Regions from separate parts of the Streptomyces sp. NPDC002676 genome, predicted to be linked through region 2. Evidence: riboswitches for the same ligand, from Rfam matches in the RefSeq annotation. Region 2 holds a riboswitch; the other holds the start of a gene.
The links. Region 2 has a riboswitch for glycine ahead of gcvT (glycine cleavage system aminomethyltransferase GcvT). Riboswitches for the same ligand answer to the same signal wherever they lie in the genome.

Region 1 (11,596 bases), on a different contig from region 2:
AGCTGGCCAAGGCGGGCGGCGGCGAGGAGGACGCCTCCCACACCTCCGTCCGCAACGCCTTCCCCGGCATCGTCACCGCCATCAAGCTGGGCGACGTGGCCGCCCAGGTGGAGATCCAGGCGGGCCCGCACCGGCTGGTCTCCCTGCTGACCCGGGAGGCCGTGGAGGAACTGGGCCTGGAGGTCGGCATGGAGGCCACCGCGCGCGTGAAGTCCACGAACGTGCACATCGACCGCGCCTGAGCCGACCCACGCGATCGGCCCGAGGGGCGCCAAGTCGATGAGCGAGACCCCTTCAACCCCGTCGCCCCGGCCCTGACCCGACGCCCTGCGGGACGCGGCGGGCGTGCGGTTCACGGAGCTGCCGCTGACGCGCGCCCGGGTGTGGCCGGCGCTGCACCGCCGAAGCGGTAGCGCCCGTCCACCCGGATCGCCGTGATGCCGCTGATGTGGCGGGCCCCGCACCGGTCCTGAGGCAGCACCAGCTGGGGTCCGGCCGCGTCCAGCGCGGCGCCGTCCATGGTCACCGCGAGCAGGACCGGCGCGTGCGCGAAGTCCGGATCGATCTCGGCCCAGGACAGCACCGCGTGATGGCCGTCGATGCCGGTGACGGCAATGAGGAAGCGCAGCCGGTCCTTGCGCCGGGCCGGGTCGAACCCGGGTCCTGCGTCGGCGAGCACGTCGTACAGGCGCGGGCCGGCGAACCGGTGGTGCTGCATGCCGCTGGTCGCGCACTCGAAGCTGACGTCCACGCCGTGCTGCGGCCAGTGGAGCAGGTCCGGCACGGTCAGCCGGGCCGGCCGGGCCAGATCACCGGTGAGGGCGAGTTCCGCGAGTGTCATCTGGGACCACCTCCCGCAGCACCGTACCCCCGGCGGCACGCCGCACAAACGCACATGCAAGCTACAAGTCACAGTTCCGCAGCTCATGCGAAGTGACAAGAGACTTCCGCCTGGCAAATGCGGCAGTATCATCGCCGCATGGCCGGATCCCGGCCATGACAGGGCGCGACCGTTGTTCCACAGAACTTTGAGGAGTAGATCCGTGATGACCCGTTCCGCGCGCCGCACTCGGCGAATGCTGCAGCTGGCCGGTGCGGGAGCCGCCGCCCTGATGGCACTGAGCGCCTGCTCCTCGTCCGACAAGGCCGACAAGTCCGATGCGCCCAGCTCGTCCGCGAAGTCGGACGACTCGGCTGCCCCGAAGCTGTCCGGCACGGTCACCGTGTTCGCGGCGGCCTCCCTCAAGGAGAGCTTCACGACCCTCGGCCAGGAGTTCGAGAAGCAGCACCCGGGCACCAAGGTCAGCTTCAACTTCGGCGGCAGCGACACCCTGGCCGCGAACATCACCGGCGGTGCCCCGGCGGACGTCTTCGCCGCCGCGAGCCCCAAGACCATGAAGATCGTGACGGACAAGAGCGACGCGGTCGGCACCCCGACCACGTTCGTCCGCAACCAGCTGGAGATCGCCACCGTGCCGGGCAACCCGCACAAGGTGGCCTCGCTGAAGGACCTCACCAAGTCCGGCCTCAAGGTCGTCCTGTGCGACAAGACCGTGCCGTGCGGCGCCGCCGCGCAGAAGGCCCTGGACGCGAGCAAGCTCAAGCTGACCCCGGCCTCCTACGAGCAGGACGTCAAGAGCGCCCTGACGAAGGTGGAGCTGAAGGAGGCCGACGCCGCCGTCGTCTACAAGACCGATGTGAAGGCGGCGGGTGACAAGGTCCAGGGCGTGGAGTTCCCCGAGTCGGCCAACGCCATCAACGCCTACCCGATCGCCCAGCTGAAGAACGGACAGAACGCTGAGGCCGCCAAGGCGTTCATCGCACTCGTGCAGTCCCCGGCGGGCCAGAAGGTGCTGAGCGCGGCCGGATTCCTCAAGCCGTGACCTCGCTCCACAAGACGGGCGCCGCAGCCGACCCCCGCACGGGTCGGCCGCGGCGCCGCCGCGTCGGCACGGGGGGCCGGCGCGGCGTACCACTCCCGCTGCTGCTGCCCGGCGTGCTGGCCCTGGCGTTCCTGCTCCTGCCGCTCGTCGCGCTGCTGATCCGCGCCCCGTGGCGCAGCCTGCCGGACCAGCTGACCAGCACCGAGGTGTGGCAGGCGCTCCAGCTGTCCCTGGTCAGCGCCACGGCCGCGACCGCCGTGAGCCTTGTCCTGGGCGTGCCGCTGGCCTGGCTGCTGGCCCGCACCGATTTCCCCGGCCGGGGACTCGTGCGCGCCCTGGTGACCCTGCCGCTCGTGCTGCCGCCGGTGGTCGGCGGTGTGGCCCTGCTGCTGGCCCTCGGCCGCAACGGGGTCGTCGGCAAGTGGCTCGACTCCTGGTTCGGGATCACGCTGCCGTTCACCACCACCGGGGTCGTCGTCGCGGAGGCGTTCGTCGCGATGCCGTTCCTGGTCATCAGCGTCGAGGGCACCCTGCGCGCCGCCGACCCTCGCTACGAGGAGGCGGCCACGACGCTCGGCGCCTCCCGCTTCACCGCGTTCCGCCGCGTCACCCTGCCGCTGATCGCGCCCGGCGTGGCGGCGGGCGCCGTACTGGCCTGGGCTCGTGCGCTCGGCGAGTTCGGCGCGACGATCACGTTCGCGGGCAACTTCCCCGGCCGCACCCAGACCATGCCACTCGCGGTCTACCTCGCCCTGCAGAACGACCCCGAGGCGGCGATCTCCCTCAGCCTGGTCCTGCTGGCCGTGTCGATCGCGGTGCTGGCGGGGCTCAGGGACCGCTGGATGACGGGGGCGTGACGATGGCAGCCACCCCTGGGCGTGTGCGAACGTACGGACCCATGACCGACATCGACGCCCCCGAAGCCGATCGCCAGTCGGTGGGCGAAGAGGGGCTCCACGCCCGGCTCGTCGTCGAGCGCGGCTCGTTCCGGCTGGATGTGACGCTGACGGCCGCCCCCGGGGACGTGGTCGCGCTGCTCGGCCCGAACGGTGCCGGCAAGACCACCGCCCTGCGCGCCCTTGCCGGTCTGGCCCCGCTGACCGACGGCCATCTGCGACTCGACGGCACATCGCTGGAGCGCACCCCGCCGGAGTCCCGCCCGGTCGGCGTGGTCTTCCAGGACTACCTGCTCTTCCCGCATCTGTCCGCCCTGGACAACATCGCCTTCGGTCCGCGCTGCCAGGGGGTCGCCAAGGCCGAGGCCCGCGCCCAGGCCGCCGCGTGGCTGGACCGCATGGGCCTGGCCGAGCACGCGCACGCCAGGCCCCGGAGGCTCTCCGGCGGCCAGGCCCAGCGCGTCGCCCTCGCCCGCGCCCTGGCCACCCGGCCCCGGCTGCTGCTCCTGGACGAGCCGCTCGCGGCCCTGGACGCCCGTACCCGCCTGGAGGTCCGGGCCCAGCTCCGCCGCCACCTGGCCGAGTTCGAGGCGGTCGCCGTCCTGGTGACGCACGACCCGCTGGACGCCATGGTGCTCGCCGACCGGCTGGTGGTCATAGAGCACGGCCAAGTCGTGCAGGAGGGCAGCCCGTCCGGCATCGCCCGCCGTCCGCGCACCGACTACATCGCCCGGCTCGTCGGCCTCAACCTGTACCGGGGGCAGGCCGAGGGGCACACGGTACGGCTGGACGCCGGGCCCTCGATCACGACCACCGAGGAGCTGTCCGGGCCCGCCTTCGTCGCGTTTCCGCCCTCCGCGGTCACCCTGTTCCGGGACCGGCCCACCGGTGCCAGCGCCCGCAACCTGTGGCGTTGCGAGGTCGCGGGCCTGGAGATCCACGGCGACCAGATCCGCGCCGACCTCACCGGTGAACTCCCACTCGCCGCCGACCTCACCACGGTCGCCGCGGCCGAGCTGGACCTGCACCCGGGCGCAGCTGTCTGGGCGACGGTGAAGGCGACGCAGACCCACGCATACCCGGCCTGACCGGACATGCGCCCTACGGTGGGTGCCCATGACACTGAGCATCCGCAACCAGCTCCCCGGGACCGTCACCGGGGTCCAGGCCGGCGAGGTCATGGCCACGGTCAGGATCCGCCTGGACGGCGGGCAGGACCTCATGGCGGCCATCACCCTGGAGGCCGCCGAGCAGCTCGGCCTCGCCCCGGGCTCCCCCGTCCGCGCGCTGGTGAAGTCGACGGAGATCTCGCTCGCCACGAGCCGGCCCGAGGGCCTGTCGATCCGCAACCAGCTTCCCGGCGCGATCACCCGTCTCACGCACGGCGCGGCCATGACCTCGGTGAAGATCTCCGTGGCCGGGGGCGAACTCACGGCCGTGATCACCAAGGACGCGGCCACCGAGCTCGGGCTCTTCGTGGGCTCCGACGTGATCGCCCTGATCAAGTCGACCGAGGTGGCGCTGGCGGCGGCGTGAGAGTGCGGTCGTCGGCGACGGCACGAGAAACGGGAGAGCCCCGCCCGAATGCACGGGCGGGGCTCTCACTCACCGGGACTCGCTCAGTCCTCGTACGCGTCCAGCGGCGGGCAGGAGCAGACCAGGTTGCGGTCACCGAAGGCCTGGTCGATGCGGCGCACCGGCGGCCAGTACTTGTCGGCGGCCGAGACACCGGCCGGGAAGACGGCCTCGTCGCGGCTGTAGGCGTGCTTCCACTCCCCGCCGAGCGCGGCGGCGGTGTGCGGGGCGCCGTGGAGCGGGTTGTCCTCCGCGGGCCACTCGCCGGCGCCGACCTTCTCGATCTCCGCGCGGATGGCGATCATCGCGTCGCAGAAACGGTCGAGCTCGGTGATGTCCTCGGACTCGGTCGGCTCGATCATCAGCGTGCCGGCCACCGGGAAGGACATCGTCGGCGCGTGGAAGCCGTAGTCGATGAGGCGCTTGGCCACGTCGTCCACGGTGACGCCCGTCGCCTTGGTCAGCGGGCGCAGGTCGATGATGCACTCGTGCGCGACCAGGCCGCCGGGGCCGGTGTAGAGCACCGGGTAGTGCGGCTCCAGGCGCTTGGCGACGTAGTTGGCGGAGAGCACGGCCACCTGCGTGGCCCGCTTCAGACCCTCGCCGCCCATCAGGCGGACGTACGCCCAGGAGATGGGCAGGATGCCCGCGGAGCCCCACGGCGCCGCCGAGATCGGCCCGACGCCCGTCTCCGGACCGGCGGCCGGCTGGAGCGGGTGGTTGGGCAGGTACGGCGCCAGGTGCGAGCGGACCGCGACCGGGCCGACGCCGGGGCCGCCGCCGCCGTGCGGGATGCAGAAGGTCTTGTGCAGGTTCAGGTGCGAGACGTCACCGCCGAAGTGGCCCGGCTTGGCGAGGCCGACCAGGGCGTTGAGGTTCGCGCCGTCGACGTACACCTGGCCGCCCGCCTCGTGGACCTGGGCGCAGATGTCGGCGACGTGCTCCTCGAACACGCCGTGCGTGGACGGGTAGGTGATCATGAGCACGGCCAGCTCGTCGCGGTACTGCTCGATCTTGGCGCGCAGGTCCTCGACGTCGACCTCGCCGTCCTCGGCGGTCTTGACGACGACGACCTTCATGCCCGCCATCACGGCGCTGGCGGCGTTGGTGCCGTGCGCGGAGGACGGAATCAGGCAGATGGTGCGCTGCTCGTCGCCGTTCGCGCGGTGGTAGCCGCGCACCGCGAGCAGACCGGCCAGCTCGCCCTGCGAACCGGCGTTCGGCTGGAGGGAGACCTTGTCGTAGCCGGTGACCTCGGCGAGACGTTCCTCCAGCTCACGGATGAGCGTGAGGTAGCCCGCGGCCTGCTCGGCCGGCGCGAAGGGGTGCAGCTGGCCGAACTCGGGCCAGGTGACCGGCTCCATCTCCGTGGTCGCGTTGAGCTTCATGGTGCAGGAGCCCAGCGGGATCATGCCGCGGTCGAGCGCGTAGTCGCGGTCGGACAGCTTGCGCAGGTAGCGCAGCATCGCGGTCTCGGAGCGGTGCTGCTGGAAGACCGGGTGGGTCAGGTAGTCGTCGGTGCGCAGCAGCGCCCCGGGCAGCGTGTCCACGGCCGCCGCGTCCAGCGCCTCGACGTCGCCGTCGATACCGAAGGCGGCCCAGACGGCACCCAGCTGGGCGCGCGTGGTGGTCTCGTCGCAGGCCATGGAGACGTGGTCGGCGTCGACCAGGCGCAGGTTGACACCGTTCCGCTCGGCGGCGGCGACGACCTCGGCGGCCTTGCCGGGCACGCGCGCGGTGAGGGTGTCGAAGTAGGCGCCGTGCACGAGCTCGACACCGCCGGCCGTCAGGCCCGCGGCCAGGACGGTGGCGTAGCGGTGGGTGCGGCGCGCGATGGTCTTCAGGCCCTCCGGGCCGTGGTAGACGGCGTACATGCCGGCCATCACGGCGAGCAGCACCTGCGCGGTGCAGATGTTGCTCGTGGCCTTCTCTCGGCGGATGTGCTGCTCACGGGTCTGCAGGGCCAGGCGGTAGGCCTTGTTGCCGTCGGCGTCGACGGAGACACCCACGAGGCGGCCGGGCAGGCTGCGCGCGAACTTCTCCTGCACGGCCATGTAGCCCGCGTGCGGACCGCCGAAGCCCATCGGGACACCGAAGCGCTGGGTGGTGCCGACCGCGATGTCCGCGCCCAGCTCGCCGGGCGAGGTCAGCAGGGTCAGCGCGAGCAGGTCGGCGGCGACGGTGACGAGAGCGCCCAGCTCGTGCGCCTGGTCGATGACCGGCTTGATGTCCCGTACGGCACCGGAGGCGCCCGGGTACTGGATGAGGACGCCGTTGATCTCGCGGTCGGCGATGTCGGCCGGGATGCCCTCGCTCAGGTCGGCGACGACGACCTCGATGCCGGTCGGCTCGGCGCGCGTCTCGATGACGGCGATCGTCTGCGGCAGCGCGTCCGCGTCGACCAGGAACAGGCCCTTCTTGTTCTTGCCCATGCGCCGGGAGAGCGCCAGCGCCTCGGCGGCGGCGGTGCCCTCGTCCAGGAGGGAGGCGCCGGAGGTCGGCAGGCCGGTGAGTTCGGCGACCACCGTCTGGAAGTTCAGCAGGGCCTCCAGGCGGCCCTGGGAGATCTCCGGCTGGTACGGCGTGTACGCCGTGTACCAGGCCGGGTTCTCCATGACGTTGCGCAGGATGACGGGGGGCGTGAAGGTGCCGTAGTAGCCCAGGCCGATCATGGAGCCGAGAACCTGGTTGCGGTCGGCGAGCTCACGCAGCTCGGCGAGCACCTCGGCCTCGGTCCGGGCCTCCGGCAGATCCAGGGCTTCGGCGTTCTTGATCACATCCGGCACCGCGGCGGCGGTCAGCTCGTCGAGGGAACCGTAGCCGACCTGCGCGAGCATCTTGGCCCGCGCCTCCTGGTCGGGCCCGATGTGACGCTGCTCGAAGGGGATACCCGCTTCGAGCTCGGACAGCGGAACGTGGTGGGCGGTCATTGCGGAGGCCTCCTGGTCTGACGCGACCTTCGAGGGCACCACGACACGGGTGCCCGGACGGCCTCCCCCTCTGTCATCTCAACCTGAGAGCTTCACCGGGCGCCCGAGGACGCCGGCTTTCACCGTCGGTGAGGGCGGATACCGTGGGCATCCGCCCTGCTTTCCAGAGTGACCTCGTCCGTGCGGTACGTGAGCCTGAGAGATTCCGGGGAGGATTTGCTCCTTCGGCGCCTCCGACGTGGTCGGAGGACTCTCCCGCGCGGGGTCAGCAGCCGCTGTCAGCGTACCAGCGAGGTCAACGCCCGGGCCTTCGAGTGGCCGCCTCGTTGAATGTGCTCTTTTGTAGTGCTTACGGATGAGTTGCGACCAAGTGGAGGGAGAGGGACCGTGCAGACCGATATCGATCCGCGCAACCTGATCGGCCGCAAGGCGTTCGACCGAAATGGGACCAAAATCGGCACCGTCGACGAGGTGTATCTCGACGACGCGACGGGCGTGCCCGAGTGGGCTGCCATACGAACAGGCCTGTTCTCCAGGGATGCGTTCGTCCCGCTGGAGCCGAGCGAGCTGGTCGAGGGCACGCTTCAGGTGCCGTTCGAACGGAGCCTGATCAAGGACGCCCCCGACTTCGGCGTGGGCCGCCACCTCTCCCCCGAACAGGAACTCCAGCTCTACCACCACTACGGTCTGGATGTAGGGGCGCCTCCGGCGCTTCCCGACCACGACTTCGGAAAGCTGGCCGGCTCGGAGGAGGCCTGAGGTTGCGTGTGCCGCTCCGTCTGCTTCTCCGAGTGCTTCTCCATGTGCTTGTCCGTCTGTCTCTCCTGTCTCTCCTGTCTCTCCTGTCTCTCCGCGTCCCCAATTTCCGGCACCAGCGGCAGCGGGTCCGCCGGTTCCAGATCGAGGTCGTCGACCCGGAAGGTCCGCACGCGGCCCGGCTCCGAGTACGGCGTCTCGAAACGTACGGTGACCCGCCCCAGGCCGCTGCCCTGCACCCAGCCGTGGCCGTAGGCGGCGTGCCGTATGTCGTGCCCGGCGCTCCAGTGCCGCTCGGCGGGCTCCGGCTCCTCCTCGGCGGCCTCGGGCGCGGCCTGTTCCGGAGCCTCGGCGGCCAGCTCGCCCGCGGCCTGGGCGAACAGGTCCTCCTGGGTGTAGTCGGCGAGCCCGGACACACCGACCCCCAGCAGCCGTACACCGCCCGTGGTGTCCACGGACTCCAGCAGCCGCGCCGCCGCCTCCCGGATCACGGCAGGGTCGTCCGTGGGCCCCCTGAGCGTCTCGGAGCGGGTCAGCGTCGAGAAGTCGTACCGCCGCACCTTCAGCACGATGGTCCGCCCCGACAGCCCGGCCCCGCGCAGCCGCCCCACACACCGGTCGGCGAGCCGCCGCACTTCCAGGCCGACCCGCAGCCGGTCGTGGATGTCCACGTCATAGGTGTCCTCCACCGACACCGACTTGGTCTCCCGCTCGGCGACGACGGGCCGGTCGTCGCGCGCCAGCGCCATGGCGTACAACGCGTGCCCGTGGGCCTTGCCCAGCAGCCGTACGAGTTCGTCCTCGCCCGCCTCGGCCAGTTCCTCGACCGTGGTGATCCCGGCGCGCCGCAGATGGTCCCCGGTGGCCGGCCCGACCCCTGGCAGGGTCCGCACCGACATCGGCCCGAGGAGCGCGCGTTCCGACCCCGGCTCGATGAGCACGAGCCCGTCGGGCTTGGCCTGCTCGGAGGCGATCTTCGCGAGCATCTTGGAGGCGGCGAGTCCCACCGAGCCGGTCAGCCCCGTGACCGCCCGGATGTCCGCGCGCAGCTTCGCTCCGGCCAGCCGCGCCGACTCCTCGTCCCAGGCCGCTCCCCCGGCCTCCAGGTCCACGAACGCCTCGTCCAGGCTCAGCGGCTCCACCAGCGGCGAGAGCTCCCGCAGCAGGGCCATCACCTGGTCGCTGACCGACCGGTAGAGGCCGAAGCGCGGCACGAGATACGCCGCGTTCGGCGCCAGCCGGCGGGCCTGGGCCATGGGCATCGCCGAGTGCACCCCGAAGACCCGGGCCTCGTACGACGCGGTGGCCACCACCCCGCGCGGCCCGAGCCCGCCCACGATCACGGCTTTCCCGCGCAGGCTCGGCTTGGAGGCCTGCTCCACCGAGGCGAAGAAGGCATCCATGTCGAGATGCAGGATCGTGGGCGCGTTTCTCACAACTCCGATGCTGCACCACGGCACTGACAACGCCATGGCGCCGGAGGGCTCCGCCGCGGACCCCGGGGCTCAGACCGCCCGGTTGCGGCGCCGCGCCAGCTCGTCCGCGGGGTTGTGGCCGACGAGGGTCTCGCCGGTGTCGATGCGCTCCCCGTGCAGCTGGGAGAGCGCGCTCTCCACATCCCGCCACACCACGCCCACGGCGATGCCGAAGATGCCCTGACCGCCCTGGAGCAGGGCGTGGACCTCGTCCGGCGAGGTGCACTCGTACACCGTGGCACCGTCGCTCATCAGGGTCATGCGCTCAAGGTCCCGGAAACCGCGCTCCCGGAGGTGCTGGACGGCCGTACGGATGTTCTGCAGCGACACCCCGGTGTCCAGGAACCGCTTGACGATCTTCAGAACGACGACGTCCCGGAAGCTGTACAGACGCTGCGTACCCGACCCGTGGGCGGGCCGCACGCTCGGCTCGACCAGGCCGGTGCGGGCCCAGTAGTCGAGCTGCCGATACGTGATGCCGGCCGCCGCGCAGGCCGTGGGCCCGCGGTAGCCGATCTGCTCGGACTCGGAAGACATGGACGCCACCCCTCCGCCGCTCAGCACCGCTGTCGGCCGCTGCGGAGCGTGATCGACCGCGCTGTCGGGCTGGGGGTACCCCCTGCTCGAACGCAGCTGAGAGCTTGGGGGAGGGTACGGACCGCTCTCCCCGAAACCGCGTCCGGGGGCACCCCCAGCCGTACCGTCGCCGCTGGTTCTCACGCCGACCTCCGTCCTTGACCTGCCTTCTCGACGGTAGGCAGTCACCAGGGGTGCGTCAACGATCGCCACACTCGGCACGCCGAGTGATAATCACCCTAGGAGTGGTTTCCCGTGTCCCACCGCGGGGAAAGGCTAGCCGAATGCCTGCGCGGGTATCCGTAGGACGCTCTCAATGGCCGGTGGCAATTGCCACGACTCCGGCCGCGGCAGCCTTCTTCGACCGGCCCGCGAACTCGCTGGTCCGGCGGGCCGGCCGCGGGTCTCACTGGGTGGTGCCGAAGTCCTCGGGCGAGATCTGGTCGAGGAACTCGCGGAACTTCTCCACCTCGTCCTCCTGCTCGTCCGGAATCGCGATGCCCGCGTCGTCCAGCACCGTGTCACTGCCGTAGATCGGCGTTCCGGTGCGCAGGGCCAGTGCTATGGCATCGGAGGGACGGGCGCTCACCTCGACTCCGCTGGCGAAGACCAGCTCCGCGTAGAAGACGCCTTCGCGCAGATCGGTGATCCGTACTTCGGTCAGCTCCTGGCCGACGGCCTCCAGCACGTCCTTGAACAGGTCGTGGGTCAGCGGTCGCGCGGGGGCCATGCCCTGCTGAGCGAAGGCGATCGCCGTCGCCTCCCCCGGCCCGATCCAGATGGGGAGGTAGCGGTCGCCCCCCACTTCGCGCAGGAGCACGATCGGTTGGTTAGAGGGCATTTCGACCCGGACACCTACGACATCGAGCTCGTTCACACAGCAACCCTAGGCCGTGCCCGGGACGTTTGGGTAGTCGGGCCGGGAACAGGTGCCCGATCGGGAGGCCGGGACGCCCCGCCGCTCAGGGCAGCCGCAGCCCGAGAGCGGTCTGCACGAGGGCCGTGTGCAGCCTGACGGTGAGCGCCGCCAGCTCCTTCGCGCGGGCCTCGGCATGGGCCCTGGTCTGCGGGTTCCGGTGGCGCTTCAGCGGGGCCACCACCTGATCGACGAGCCCCGCCTCCCGGTCGGCGGCGGCCTTCATCACCCGCAGATGGCGCGGCCCGATCCCGAAACGGCCCAGTTCCGCCACGAGGGACGCCACGGTGACGGCCTCGGCGTCGTACGCCCCGTCGGCGAGCGGAGCGATGAGCCCGTACGCCTCCCACTCCTCGAGGTCGCCCTCCTCGATCTCCGCCGCCGCCAGCAGCTGGGCCCGCCCGACCCGGGCAACGGTGGGCCCCTCGGCCGGCTCCCCCGGATCGTCCTTGGTGCGCTGGCGTCCCACCAGAGGCAGCGAGACGTCCTCGCCGCGCTCCATGGCCTCCAGGTACTCACGGATGACCTTGAGCGGCAGATAGTGGTCCCGCTGCATCCTCAGAACGTGGCCGAGGCGCTCGACGTCCCC
Region 2 (11,596 bases):
TCCTGACCCTCGAAGGTGATCTTGCCACCGGTCGGGTCCTGGAGACGGGTGATGACCCGGCCCATGGTCGACTTGCCGCAGCCCGACTCGCCGACGACGCCCAGGGTCTCGCCCTTGCGCACCTCGAAGTCGATGCCGTCGACCGCCTTCACGGCGCCCACCTGGCGCTGGAGGATGCCCTTCTTGATCGGGAAGTGCTTGGTCAGGTTCTCGACCTTGAGCAGCACCTCGCCATCGGCGACCTGGTTGTTCGTCGTCTCACTCACAGCTTCGGCGCAATCTCTTCGGTCCAGATCCGCTCACGGTCCTCGGCCGGGAGGTGGCAGGCGGACCAGTGCCCGGTGCTCACGATCTCCAGCTCGGGCCGCACCGTGCGGGTGACGTTCCCCTTGGGAATGTCCGCGTACGGGCAGCGCGGGTGGAAGGCGCAGCCCGAGGGGACGTTGATGAGGCTCGGCGGCTGGCCCTTGACCGGGATGAGCCGTTCGGAGGTCTCACGGTCGATGCGGGGCATGGAGCCGAGCAGGCCCCAGGTGTACGGATGCTGCGGCTTCTCGAAGACCTCGGCGGCGGAGCCGCGCTCCACGCACCGTCCGCCGTACATCACCAGGACGTCGTCGGCGATCTCGGCGACCACGCCCAGGTCGTGGGTGATCATGACGACCGCGGAGCCGAACTCCTTCTGCAGGTCGCGGATCAGGTCGAGGATCTGCGCCTGGACGGTCACGTCGAGGGCCGTGGTCGGCTCGTCCGCGATGAGCAGCTCGGGGTTGTTGACCAGTGCCATGGCGATCATGGCGCGCTGGCGCATACCGCCGGAGAACTCGTGCGGGTAGCCGTCGACGCGCTTGGCCGGCTCGGGGATGCCGACCCGGTCGAGCATCTCGATGGCCCGGGTGCGGGCCACCTTCTTGCTCACGTTGTGGTGGACCCGGTACGCCTCGACGATCTGGTCGCCGATCTTGTAGTACGGGTGCATCGCGGACAGCGGGTCCTGGAAGATCATGGACATCTCCCGGCCGCGGAGCTTGCGCACCTCGTCCGGGCTCGCGCCGACCAGTTCCTGGCCGGCCAGCCAGATCTCACCGGACATCTGCACGTTCTTGCCGCGGGCGCCGAGGCGGTGCAGGCCCATGATGGCGAGCGAGGTCACCGACTTGCCGGAGCCGGACTCGCCCACGATGGCGAGGGTCTTGCCCTTCTCCACCGAGAAGCTGAGCCCGTCGACGGACTTCACCAGACCGTCGTCGGTCGGGAAGTGCACCTTGAGGTCGCGGACCTCCAGGAAGGCTTCGGACGCCTTGCCGGCAGTGGGCTCCCCCACTGCGGCACCGGTCTTGGAGAGTTCGGTCACGAGAGCCTCACCCGCGGGTCGGCGGCGGCGTAAAGCACGTCCACCACAAGATTTGCGATCACGACGAAGAGGGCGGCGAGCAGGGTCACGCCGAGGATGGGGGGCAGGTCGTTGTCGTCGATGGCCTGCACCGCGAACTGGCCGACACCGTGGAACGAGAACACGGACTCGGTGATCACGGCACCGCCGAGCAGCAGGCCGAGGTCCATGCCGAAGACCGTGATGATCGGGGTCAGTGCCGCCCGCAGACCGTGCCGGGTGACGACGGTGCGCTCCCGCAGGCCCTTCGCGCGGGCGGTGCGGATGAAGTCCTCGCTCATCGTCTCCAGCATGCCCGAGCGGGTGAGCCGCGCGTAGATGGCGGAGTAGAGCAGGGCGAGCGAACACCACGCCGGGAAGAGGGTGTTGGCCCACTGCGCCGGGTTCTCGGTGAACGGGACGTACGTGCGGCCGAAGATCGGCCACTTGTAGGTGAAGAGCAGGATCGCCAGGTTGCCCGTGAAGAACATGGGCAGCGAGACACCGGCGAGCGCGACGCCCATGAAGGTGCGGTCGAAGACCGAGCGCGGCTTCAGCGCGGAGATGACACCGACGACGACACCCGAGAGCAGCCACAGGACGGCAGCACCGAGGGCCAGCGAGAGGGTCACCGGAAGGCGGGAGGTGAGCTGCGGCCAGACCGCTTCATGGGTCTTGAAGGAGTAGCCGAAGCAGGGTGCGTCGCAGTGCACCTTGGAGGGACCGACGTTGTAGTCGGCGCCGGCCACGATCCCCTTCACGAAGTGCCAGTACTGCGTGTAAACGGGCTGGTCGAGACCGAGGTTGTGCTTGACCGCGGCGATGTCCGCCTTCGAGGGGCTCTTGCCGATGTACTGCTGCGCCAGCTGGTCCGCCGTCTGGCCGGCGAGTCGCGGCAGCAGGAAGAAGATGGCGAAGGTGACCGCGGTGACGACCAGCAGCAGGATCACTGCTGCGAACGTCCGGCGGAGAATGTACGAGATCACGGGAGCCGGCGCTGGTGCCCGCGGGCCGCGAAGCCCGCGGGCACCAATGCCTTCACCTGCCTTCCGGGGCTGCTACTTCTTCGTGGTGCCGAGGTTGAGGTAGTCGTACTCACCGCTGAAGGCGGCCGTGGAGACCACGTTGGTGGCGTACGGCGAGCGGTACAGCAGGACCTTGAAGTAGGTCAGCGGGACGAGGACGGCGTCGTCCATCGTCTGCTTGTCGATCTGCGCGTACAGCTCGTTGCGCTTGGCGACGTCCTCGGAGGCGATCGCCGTACCGAGCAGGTCGTTGACCTTCTTGTTGTCGTACTGCGACAGGTTGGTGTTACCGGACTGGCTGATCGCCTTGCCGTTCAGGATCTGCTGCAGGAAGCCGTAGCCGGAGGGCCAGTCGGCACCCCACTGCATCATCTCCAGGCCGATGTTCTGCTTCACGGTGAACTTCGGCACACCCGCGTAGTCGGTGAAGTACTTACCCGACGGGTACTGCTTCAGGGTGGCGTTGATGCCGACCTTCTTCAGCGAGTTGATGATCGCCGTGGCGGCGTCGATCTCCTGCGGGCGGTCGGAACGCGCCGAGATGTTGGTGGAGATCGAGGACTTGCCGCAGGCCTTCAGCTGGTCCTTGGCCTTGGCGACGTCGCCCTTGCTGCCGGTGGTCGCGTAGGCGTCCGCCTTCTGGTAGCCGGTGATGTCCGGCGGCAGGACGGTGGAGGCGAGCTCACCGCGGATCGGGCCGCCCTCGGCCGTCTGCACGGAGACCTTGTCGATCGCGAACTGGACCGCCTTGCGGCAGGCCACGTTGTCGAACGGCTTCACCTTGGTGTTGATCGCCATGTAGACCAGGCGGCCACCGTAGGTGTTGTCGGTCGCGGCCTTGCCGTCGGCCGAGTTGATCAGCTGGGCCTGGGTGGAGGCCTGGACGCCGGAGCCCGCGAGGTCGACGGTGGCGTCGCCGGACTGGAGGTCCTTGTCGATCGTCTCCGGGTTGACCTTCAGGTTGACGACGATCTTGTCCGGCAGCTGCTTGCGCAGCGGGTCGGTCTTCGGGTCCCAGTTCTTGTTGCGGACGAGGACGGCCTGCTTGCCCTCTTCGTAGCTCTGGAACTGGTACGAGCCGGAGGACACGATGTGCTTGACGTAGTCGACGCCGTCGTCCTTGGCCTGCGGCACCGGAGCCGTCTGCGGCGCGGCGACCAGGTAGTCGAACTCCTGGAAGGCGCGGTTCAGGTGGAAGACGATCGTGTTGTCGTCGGGCGTCTGGATCGAGGACAGACCCTTGGCGCTCTTGTCCTTGTACGGACCCTTGTACTTGTCGCCGTCCTTCATGAACTGCTGGAAGTAGTTCGGGCCGAGCGAGAGCACGTCACGCGCGAAGTTGGAACGCTCGACGGCGTACTTGACGTCCTTCGAGGTGATCGGCGTGCCGTCCTGGTACTTCAGGCCCGTACGCAGCTTGTACGTCCAGGTCTTGCCGCCGTCGCTCGGGACGCCCTTGCTCGCGGCGAGGTCCGGGACGAGGGTGTTGCCCTTCTCGCCGGGGCCGGGGGCGAACGTCATCAGCGGGCGGGCGTACAGCCGGCTGAAGTTGTACATGTAGGCGTAGTACGTGTTGCCCGGGTCGAAGGAGTCCGGGACGTCCGACATCTCGTAGGTGACCGTGCCACCCTTCTTGTCGGACGCGTTGACGACACCGGTGGTCGCCGCGTTGGCGCCGGCTGCCTTCGGAGTGCCGTTGCCGTCCTTGTTGTCATCGGCCTTGCTGCAGCCTGCAAGCAGCAGGCTGGCGGAACCGATGGCCGCGATGGCGGCCAGCGCTGACCTTCGCATGATGGTCTGTTTCCCCTCCATGATCGGAAACTTGATGAACTCTCGGGAGCTGCCTAGCGGCTGCGGGGGTCGAGAGCGTCGCGGAGACCGTCGCCGAGCAGATTGAACGCCAGGACGGTGATGAAGATGGCGAGGCCCGGCACGATCATGTACTGGGGATCGACCTGGTAGTACGTGACGGCTTCCCGGAGCATGCCGCCCCAGGAGGCCTGCGGAGGCTGGATGCCCACGCCCAGGAAGCTCAGGGACGCCTCGAAGAGGATGTTGGTCGGGATGAGCAGCGTCGAGTAGACGATGATCGGGCCGACCAGGTTGGGCATCAGCTCCCGGAACAGGATGTACGGGCCCTTGGCGCCCAGGCCCCGGGAAGCGTCCACGAACTCGCGCTCCCTGAGGGCGAGGGTCTGGCCTCGCACGATGCGGCCCAGATAGGGCCAGTTGAAGAAGCCGATGACGAAGATCAGCACGCTCAGGTGGAGCGGCAGTCCGTTGAGGCCGAAGGCCCCGCCCTGCAGCGTCGCCGAGATGGCGATGGCGAAGAGCAGCAGCGGGAAGGCGAGGAAGATGTCCATCAGCCGGCTGATGATCGTGTCGACCCGGCCGCCGTAGTAGCCGGCGACGACACCCATGACCGCGCCGATCACGTTGGACAGGATCGTGGCGCCGAAGGCGACCACCAGCGACACCCAGGAGCCCTCCAGGACGCGGGTGGCGATGTCCCGGCCGAACTTCGGATCCACGCCCAGCGGGTGGTCCATGCTCATGCCGCCCCAGCCGCCCTTGGGCAGCGAGGTGTCGGGCACGATCAGGTCCTGGTGGAAGGCGTTGGGGTCGAGGCCGAACATGGCCTGGATGGGGCGCGAGAGGATCGCGAGGAGGATCAGCAGGATCACGATGACGCCGCCGACGACGGCGACTCTGTCCTTCTTGAACCGGGTCCAGGCGATCTGGCCCAGGGAACGACCCTCGATCTGCCCCTTACCGGCACCCTCCAGCACGGCCTCCGGCTGGGCCCCTGCTTCTGCCCCGGTGGTCTCGATCGGTGCGGTCACGGTGAGCGACCCCTCTCGCCGGTGGTGACCGGCCTGCGCCTGCCGCGGATTGCGGCTTTGTCGACTTGCCATCAGACACGGGGACCTCGGCCTCGCGTCTTGAGTGGGGAGTCTTCAGCGTGGCCACGATCACTCGCCAGAGCTGACGGCGAAAGTATGCGCAACCGTGATGCAGTGCAGGGGATTCCGTTATCCGAACAGGGGGTAACGACCGCCGAACACGGCAAAGTCGGGACACAGTGGGGGCAGAACGGCGAATTTGCACGGTTCGGCGGTGATTGGCCGCCGTTCTACGCGTATTGCGGGTCTGAGCGGCAGCCGTCAGTAGGAGCTGTGGGCGGGCGGGTAGCCGTACCCGGCAGCCGGAGCCTGCGGCGGAGCCGCCGCGTGGGCCTCACGGTCGTAGAACGGGCGGGCGTTGGCCCGCATCCACATCACGACCGGGTCGTGGTCGTCGGTCATCGCCACCGTCGACACGGGCAGCCCCTCCGGGACCGCCCCGACGGACTGCTGCATCATCCCGCGCACCGAGTCGACCGCGGCAGGCGAGGTGTCGTACACGTCCAGACCGAGGGCGAGGTACGGCTCCCCGAGCGCGGGCTGCACCCAGGCGCGGCGCAGCGAGCGGAGCGCCGGGGTGCGGTGGGCGTTCTGCGCGAGCAGCGCGTAGAACTGCGGGATCTCGATGCCGGGTTCCGACAGCCGCAGCGGGCCGGCGGGCTGGCGGTCCAGACCGGTGGCGATGCGGCGCAGGTCCGGCCAGGGGATGCCGACGCCACCGCCCTGGGCGTGCGGGTTGAGCCACAGCCCGTAGTGGTCGGGATAGAGCGTGCGGGCCACGTCAAGCGCGTCGACCACCTCGTACGAGCGGTTCCAGCCGCTGGCCGAGAGTTCCTGGGCGGAGGTGACGCAGGGGGCGTAGTGGAAGCCGCCGACCTCCATGTCGCCGTACTGGGCGTCCGGGGAGCCGGCCTGGCCGTGCCACAGGAGCATCCAGATCTGGCCGGAGGAGGGGGCGGCGAGGGCGCGCAGCAGTGCCTCGTAGGCGTCGTAGCGCCCGGGGGTGACCTGGCGCAGCGCCTGCGTCAAGCTCCCGCTGGGGGTCGCGCTCACCTGTCGTACCGGCCCTTCTGTGGTGTGCCCTGCGTTCGGAGACAGCTTAAGCGCCCAGGAGCTCGGGGCCTCGGGTTCGCGGGCCCCGCTCCCCTTTCTCAGTTGCCGTGCTCGTAGAAGGGGCGGACGTTCGCCTTCAGCCAGTCGCCCACCGGGTCTTCCGCCACGTCCAGGAGGACGAGGTTGACCGGCCACTGGACCGGGACCTTGCCGAGGGCTCGGCCCAGGGCTTCCAGGGGGCGGGTTCGCAGGTCGCCCTCCCACTGGGAGAGTTCCACGCCGACGAACATCACCGGGTCGCCCGTCTCGATGGCGGCCAGGCAGCGGCGGGCGGTGCGGACCACGCCCGTCCCGGCGAACTCGGCGCAGGCGGCCGAGAGGAAGTCGACCGGGTCGTCCTGCCAGTCGGGCTCAAAAAGGCGGACCCGGCCGCCGGTGCTGGGGCCGTCGAGCGGGGTGCGGCCCCCGCGGCAGAGTTCGGCCACCGCCTCCGGCGGGAGCGGGACACCCACCATGCCGCCGGGGTTGACGGCGATCCCCGCCTGCGGGGGCAGGCCGCGGGCGAACTCGACGGACGGGGCGATGGTGTACGACATGTGTGCGCCGACCGCCTGGCGGAGCTGTTCCTCGGAGCTGAACACCGGGACGAAGACCTGGCCGTCGAGCTCCAGCGTGGGCAGGTCCAGCGGGCCGGTGTCCGGGCCGCCGCCGTTGGGCAGCGGGACCCAGACGAAGCTGCGGCCCAGCACCTCGAGGATCCGGCCGGCCGCCGCGGGCACGCCGAGGGAGGCCGACAGCACCTCCTCCAGCTCGTTGCCGGGCCAGCCGCCGTGCGGCTGGGGGTGGGGGTGCGCCTGTGCCGGGAAGTCCGCGGGAATGTCCGCCGGGAAGTCCATCTGCCTACCGCCTGCTGGGAACCACTGCTGTGGCCCACAGGCTATCGGGTGCCTGTGACAGACCCTCACCCTGTGAACAGGATCCGCTCCAGGGCGTCCGCCGCGTCCCGGTCCAGCAGGAGCGCCGAGTCGCAGCCGCCGGGCAGTTCGCCGCGCTCCACCGCCCGCAGCAGCCGGGCCGTCGTACGGCGGTGGCGGCTGAAGGCGTACCGGGAGACACCCCGGCCGCGCTCGTGCTGGCCCGCGCGGGCCGTGTCCGGGGTGACGTCGAGGAGGAGCAGGTGCAGGGTGCCGCCGCGGCGGCGGGCGGCGCGGGCCAGCCAGCCCCGTACCCAGGGCTGGGTGCCGCAGTCGTGCACGACGACTCCCTCGCCGGTCCGCAGGGCGTGGCGCAGGGCGGCGAAGTGGGCGAGGCGGACCAGGGGGCGGTAGAGGGCGTAGGGCAGGACGCGGGGCAGGCGGGCGGCCCAGCGCGCGCGGGCGTCCTGGGAGTCGACGCGGCGGCCGGGGACCGCGCGGTGCATCAGGGTGGACTTGCCGCTGCCGGGCAGGCCGGTGAGCACGACCAGGTCGCGGGGGCCGAAGCGCAGGGTCCGCGGGCTGTGGCCGCCGCGCTCGCGCAGGTCGCGCACGACCGGGGCGGGGCGCTCGGCAGGGCGCCCCACGGCGCGGGCGGCACGGCGCTCGCGGGCCGGGGCGGAGGGCTGCCGCGGCACCGCGATGCCGCTGGTGGTGGCGTATGCCGACGTCCTGTTCACCGTGATCGTCCTCCCCTGTGGGCGCGGAGATCCCCCTGCCCGGTCTTCCTGCCCTTCGTATGTAAAGAAAAAGTAATGCGCGGTGTCCGGCGGTTCGGTGCGCGTACGGCCACAGGTCGGTTACAGATGGGGCCTGACGGTCGGGGGCCGGGCGTGCAATGATGTGCCCGCCAACTGCATACCGGCCGCTTGAATCCGCGCGGGAGAGTCCCCAGCAGTCGTCTCGCTGGGGCGCCGAAGGAGCAAGTCCCTCCCTTGAATCTCTCAGGCCCCGTTACCGCGCGGGCGAGGCACATCTGAAAAGCGGGCCGCTGTGACAGTGGCTCCACCCAAGGTGCAAGCCCTGATCGTCCCTGTGGCGGTTGCGGCGAACCTCTCAGGTTCCGATGACAGATGGGGAGGAACGACCTCGCCCGTCATGCCCTGGGAGACAACCGACCGATGAGCAGCACCGAACTCCGTCACACCGCGCTGGATGCCCTGCATCGCTCGCTCGGTGCGACGATGACCGACTTCGCCGGCTGGGACATGCCCCTGCGCTACGGCTCCGAGCGCGACGAGCACGTGGCCGTGCGGACCAAGGCCGGTCTCTTCGACCTCTCGCACATGGGCGAGATCACCGTGACCGGTGCCGAGGCCGCGGCCCTCCTGAACTTCGCCCTGGTCGGCAACATCGCCTCCGTCGGCGTCGGCCGCGCCCGCTACACCATGATCTGCCAGGCCGACGGCGGCATCCTGGACGACCTGATCGTCTACCGGCTCGCCGACACCGAGTACATGGTCGTGGCCAACGCCTCCAACGCCCAGGTCGTGCTGGACGCGCTGACCGAGCGCTCCGAGGGCTTCGACGCCGAGGTGCGCGACGACCGGGACGCGTACGCCCTGATCGCGGTCCAGGGTCCGGAGTCCCCCGGCATCCTGAAGTCGCTCACGGACGCCGACCTGGACGGTCTGAAGTACTACGCGGGCCTGCCCGGCACGGTCGCCGGCGTCCCCGCGCTGATCGCGCGCACCGGCTACACCGGCGAGGACGGCTTCGAGCTGTTCGTGAAGCCGGAGCACGCCGTGGAGCTGTGGCAGGCGCTGACCAAGGCGGGCGAGGGCGTCGGCCTGGTGCCGTGCGGCCTGTCCTGCCGGGACACGCTGCGCCTGGAGGCGGGCATGCCGCTGTACGGGCACGAGCTGACCACCTCGCTGACCCCCTTCGACGCCGGGCTCGGCCGTGTGGTCAAGTTCGAGAAGGAGGGCGACTTCGTGGGCCGCGAGGCGCTCACCGAGGCCGCCGCGCGCGCCGAGCAGAACCCGCCGCGCGTGCTGGTGGGCCTGATCGCCGAGGGCCGCCGGGTGCCGCGCGCCGGGTACGCCGTCGTCGCCGGCGGCGAGGTGATCGGCGAGGTCACCTCGGGCGCCCCCTCCCCCACCCTGGGCAAGCCGATCGCGATGGCCTACGTCGACGCGGCGCACGCGGCGCCGGGCACCGAGGGTGTCGGCGTGGACATCCGGGGCAGCCACGAGCCGTACGAGGTCGTGGCGCTGCCTTTCTACAAGCGGCAGAAGTAGACGAAGTAGACACTGGGCGCGGTCCGTCCGCGCGGTCCGTCCACGCGGCCTGTCCCCGTGACGTGACACTGCGCACATTTCGCCTGCTCAACGACGGTTCCGGCCGTCCCCCACTCATCAGCACACTCCCGCGTACAGGAGAATTCAGACCATGAGCAACCCCCAGCAGCTGCGTTACAGCAAGGAGCACGAGTGGCTGTCGGCCGCCGAGGACGGCGTGTCGACGGTCGGCATCACGGAGCACGCGGCCAACGCGCTCGGCGATGTCGTTTTCGTCCAGCTCCCGGAGGTCGGCGACACCGTGACCGCGGGCGAGTCCTGCGGCGAGCTTGAGTCGACCAAGTCCGTCAGCGACCTGTACGCGCCGGTCACCGGCGAGGTCACCGAGATCAACCAGGACGTCGTGGACGACCCGTCGCTGGTGAACTCCGCCCCCTTCGAGGGCGGCTGGCTGTTCAAGGTGCGGATCACGGACGAGCCGGCCGACCTGCTCTCCGCCGACGAGTACACCGCCTTCACCGCCGGCTGAGGAGTCGTAGCCGTATGACTGTCCTGAACACGCCTCTGCACGAGCTGGACCCGGAGATCGCCGCCGCGGTCGACGCCGAGCTGAACCGCCAGCAGTCCACGCTGGAGATGATCGCCTCCGAGAACTTCGCGCCGCTCGCGGTGATGGAGGCGCAGGGCTCGGTGCTGACCAACAAGTACGCGGAGGGCTACCCGGGCCGCCGCTACTACGGCGGCTGCGAGCACGTCGACGTCGCCGAGCAGATCGCCATCGACCGGATCAAGGAGCTGTTCGGCGCCGAGTACGCCAACGTGCAGCCCCACTCCGGCGCCTCCGCCAACCAGGCGGCGCTGTTCGCGCTGGCCCAGCCCGGGGACACCATCCTCGGCCTGGACCTGGCGCACGGCGGCCACCTGACCCACGGCATGCGTCTGAACTTCTCCGGCAAGCAGTTCAACGTGGTCGCGTACCACGTGGACGTCGAGACCGGCCTGGTCGACATGGCCGAGGTCGAGCGGCTCGCCAAGGAGCACCGCCCCAAGGTGATCATCGCGGGCTGGTCGGCGTACCCGCGCCAGCTGGACTTCGCCGAGTTCCGCCGGATCGCGGACGAGGTCGAGGCCTACCTGTGGGTCGACATGGCGCACTTCGCGGGCCTGGTCGCGGCGGGTCTGCACCCGAACCCGGTCGAGCACGCGGACGTGGTGACCTCCACCACGCACAAGACGCTCGGCGGTCCGCGCGGCGGCATCATCCTCGCCAAGAAGGACTTCGCGAAGAAGCTGAACTCGTCCGTCTTCCCGGGCTTCCAGGGCGGTCCCCTGGAGCACGTGATCGCGGCCAAGGCGGTCTCCTTCAAGGTCGCCGCCTCAGAGGACTTCAAGGAGCGCCAGCGCCGTACGGTGGAGGGCGCGCGGATCCTCGCCGAGCGCCTGACGGCGGCGGACGCCCGTGAGGCCGGCGTGAACGTCCTCTCCGGCGGCACGGACGTGCACCTGATCCTGGTCGACCTGCGCGAGTCCGAGCTGGACGGCCAGCAGGCCGAGGACCGCCTCCACGAGGTCGGCATCACGGTCAACCGCAACGCCGTCCCGAACGACCCGCGTCCCCCGATGGTCACCTCGGGCCTGCGGATCGGTACGCCCGCCCTCGCGACCCGCGGCTTCACGGCCGAGGACTTCGCCGAGGTCGCGGACGTGATCGCCGAGGCGCTCAAGCCGTCGTACGACGCGGAGAGCCTGAAGGCGCGCGTGAAGGCGCTCGCCGACAAGCACCCGCTGTACCCGGTTCTGAACAAGTAAGACACCTTTTGCGGGACACCGCGCACACTGGAAGAACACGTGTCCGGTTGCGCGGTGCCCCGCGCTCCCTCTCGCAGCGACCCTGCGCCCCCTGCACCACCCCCGTATTGAGGAGTCCCCGTGGCCATCTCGGTCTTCGACCTGTTCTCGATCGGCATCGGCCCGTCCAGCTCCCACACGGTCGGCCCGATGCGCGCGGCCGGGATGTTCGCCCGCCGGC

Region 1: linked by a shared signal. The riboswitch ahead of gcvP (aminomethyl-transferring glycine dehydrogenase) and the one ahead of gcvT (glycine cleavage system aminomethyltransferase GcvT) in region 2 are both predicted to bind glycine.

Annotation. Positions count from the first base shown of each region.
Region 1 covers NZ_JBSFVT010000006.1:7,400-18,995, reverse strand. Annotated here, with positions in the region: gene ACWD3E_RS18485 (TOBE domain-containing protein) at 1-242, shown strand, start outside; partial or broken gene ACWD3E_RS18480 (hypothetical protein) at 241-438, shown strand; gene ACWD3E_RS18475 (molybdopterin-dependent oxidoreductase) at 353-841, opposite strand; gene modA (molybdate ABC transporter substrate-binding protein) at 1,047-1,883, shown strand; gene modB (molybdate ABC transporter permease subunit) at 1,880-2,740, shown strand; gene ACWD3E_RS18460 (ABC transporter ATP-binding protein) at 2,782-3,867, shown strand; gene ACWD3E_RS18455 (TOBE domain-containing protein) at 3,896-4,315, shown strand; gene gcvP (aminomethyl-transferring glycine dehydrogenase) at 4,399-7,284, opposite strand; glycine riboswitch at 7,458-7,552, opposite strand; gene ACWD3E_RS18445 (PRC-barrel domain-containing protein) at 7,672-8,043, shown strand; gene ACWD3E_RS18440 (DNA polymerase IV) at 7,965-9,476, opposite strand; gene ACWD3E_RS18435 (MerR family transcriptional regulator) at 9,546-10,235, opposite strand; gene ACWD3E_RS18430 (bifunctional nuclease family protein) at 10,498-10,968, opposite strand; gene ftsR (transcriptional regulator FtsR) at 11,054-11,596, opposite strand, start outside.
Region 2 covers NZ_JBSFVT010000022.1:72,846-84,441, forward strand. Annotated here, with positions in the region: gene ACWD3E_RS36610 (ABC transporter ATP-binding protein) at 1-266, opposite strand, end outside; gene ACWD3E_RS36615 (ABC transporter ATP-binding protein) at 263-1,354, opposite strand; gene ACWD3E_RS36620 (ABC transporter permease) at 1,351-2,358, opposite strand; gene ACWD3E_RS36625 (ABC transporter substrate-binding protein) at 2,431-4,188, opposite strand; gene ACWD3E_RS36630 (ABC transporter permease) at 4,242-5,240, opposite strand; gene ACWD3E_RS36635 (enhanced serine sensitivity protein SseB C-terminal domain-containing protein) at 5,562-6,353, opposite strand; gene ACWD3E_RS36640 (enhanced serine sensitivity protein SseB) at 6,452-7,249, opposite strand; gene ACWD3E_RS36645 (AAA family ATPase) at 7,315-8,007, opposite strand; glycine riboswitch at 8,198-8,297, shown strand; glycine riboswitch at 8,298-8,410, shown strand; gene gcvT (glycine cleavage system aminomethyltransferase GcvT) at 8,449-9,567, shown strand; gene gcvH (glycine cleavage system protein GcvH) at 9,719-10,096, shown strand; gene glyA (serine hydroxymethyltransferase) at 10,111-11,376, shown strand; gene ACWD3E_RS36665 (L-serine ammonia-lyase) at 11,497-11,596, shown strand, end outside.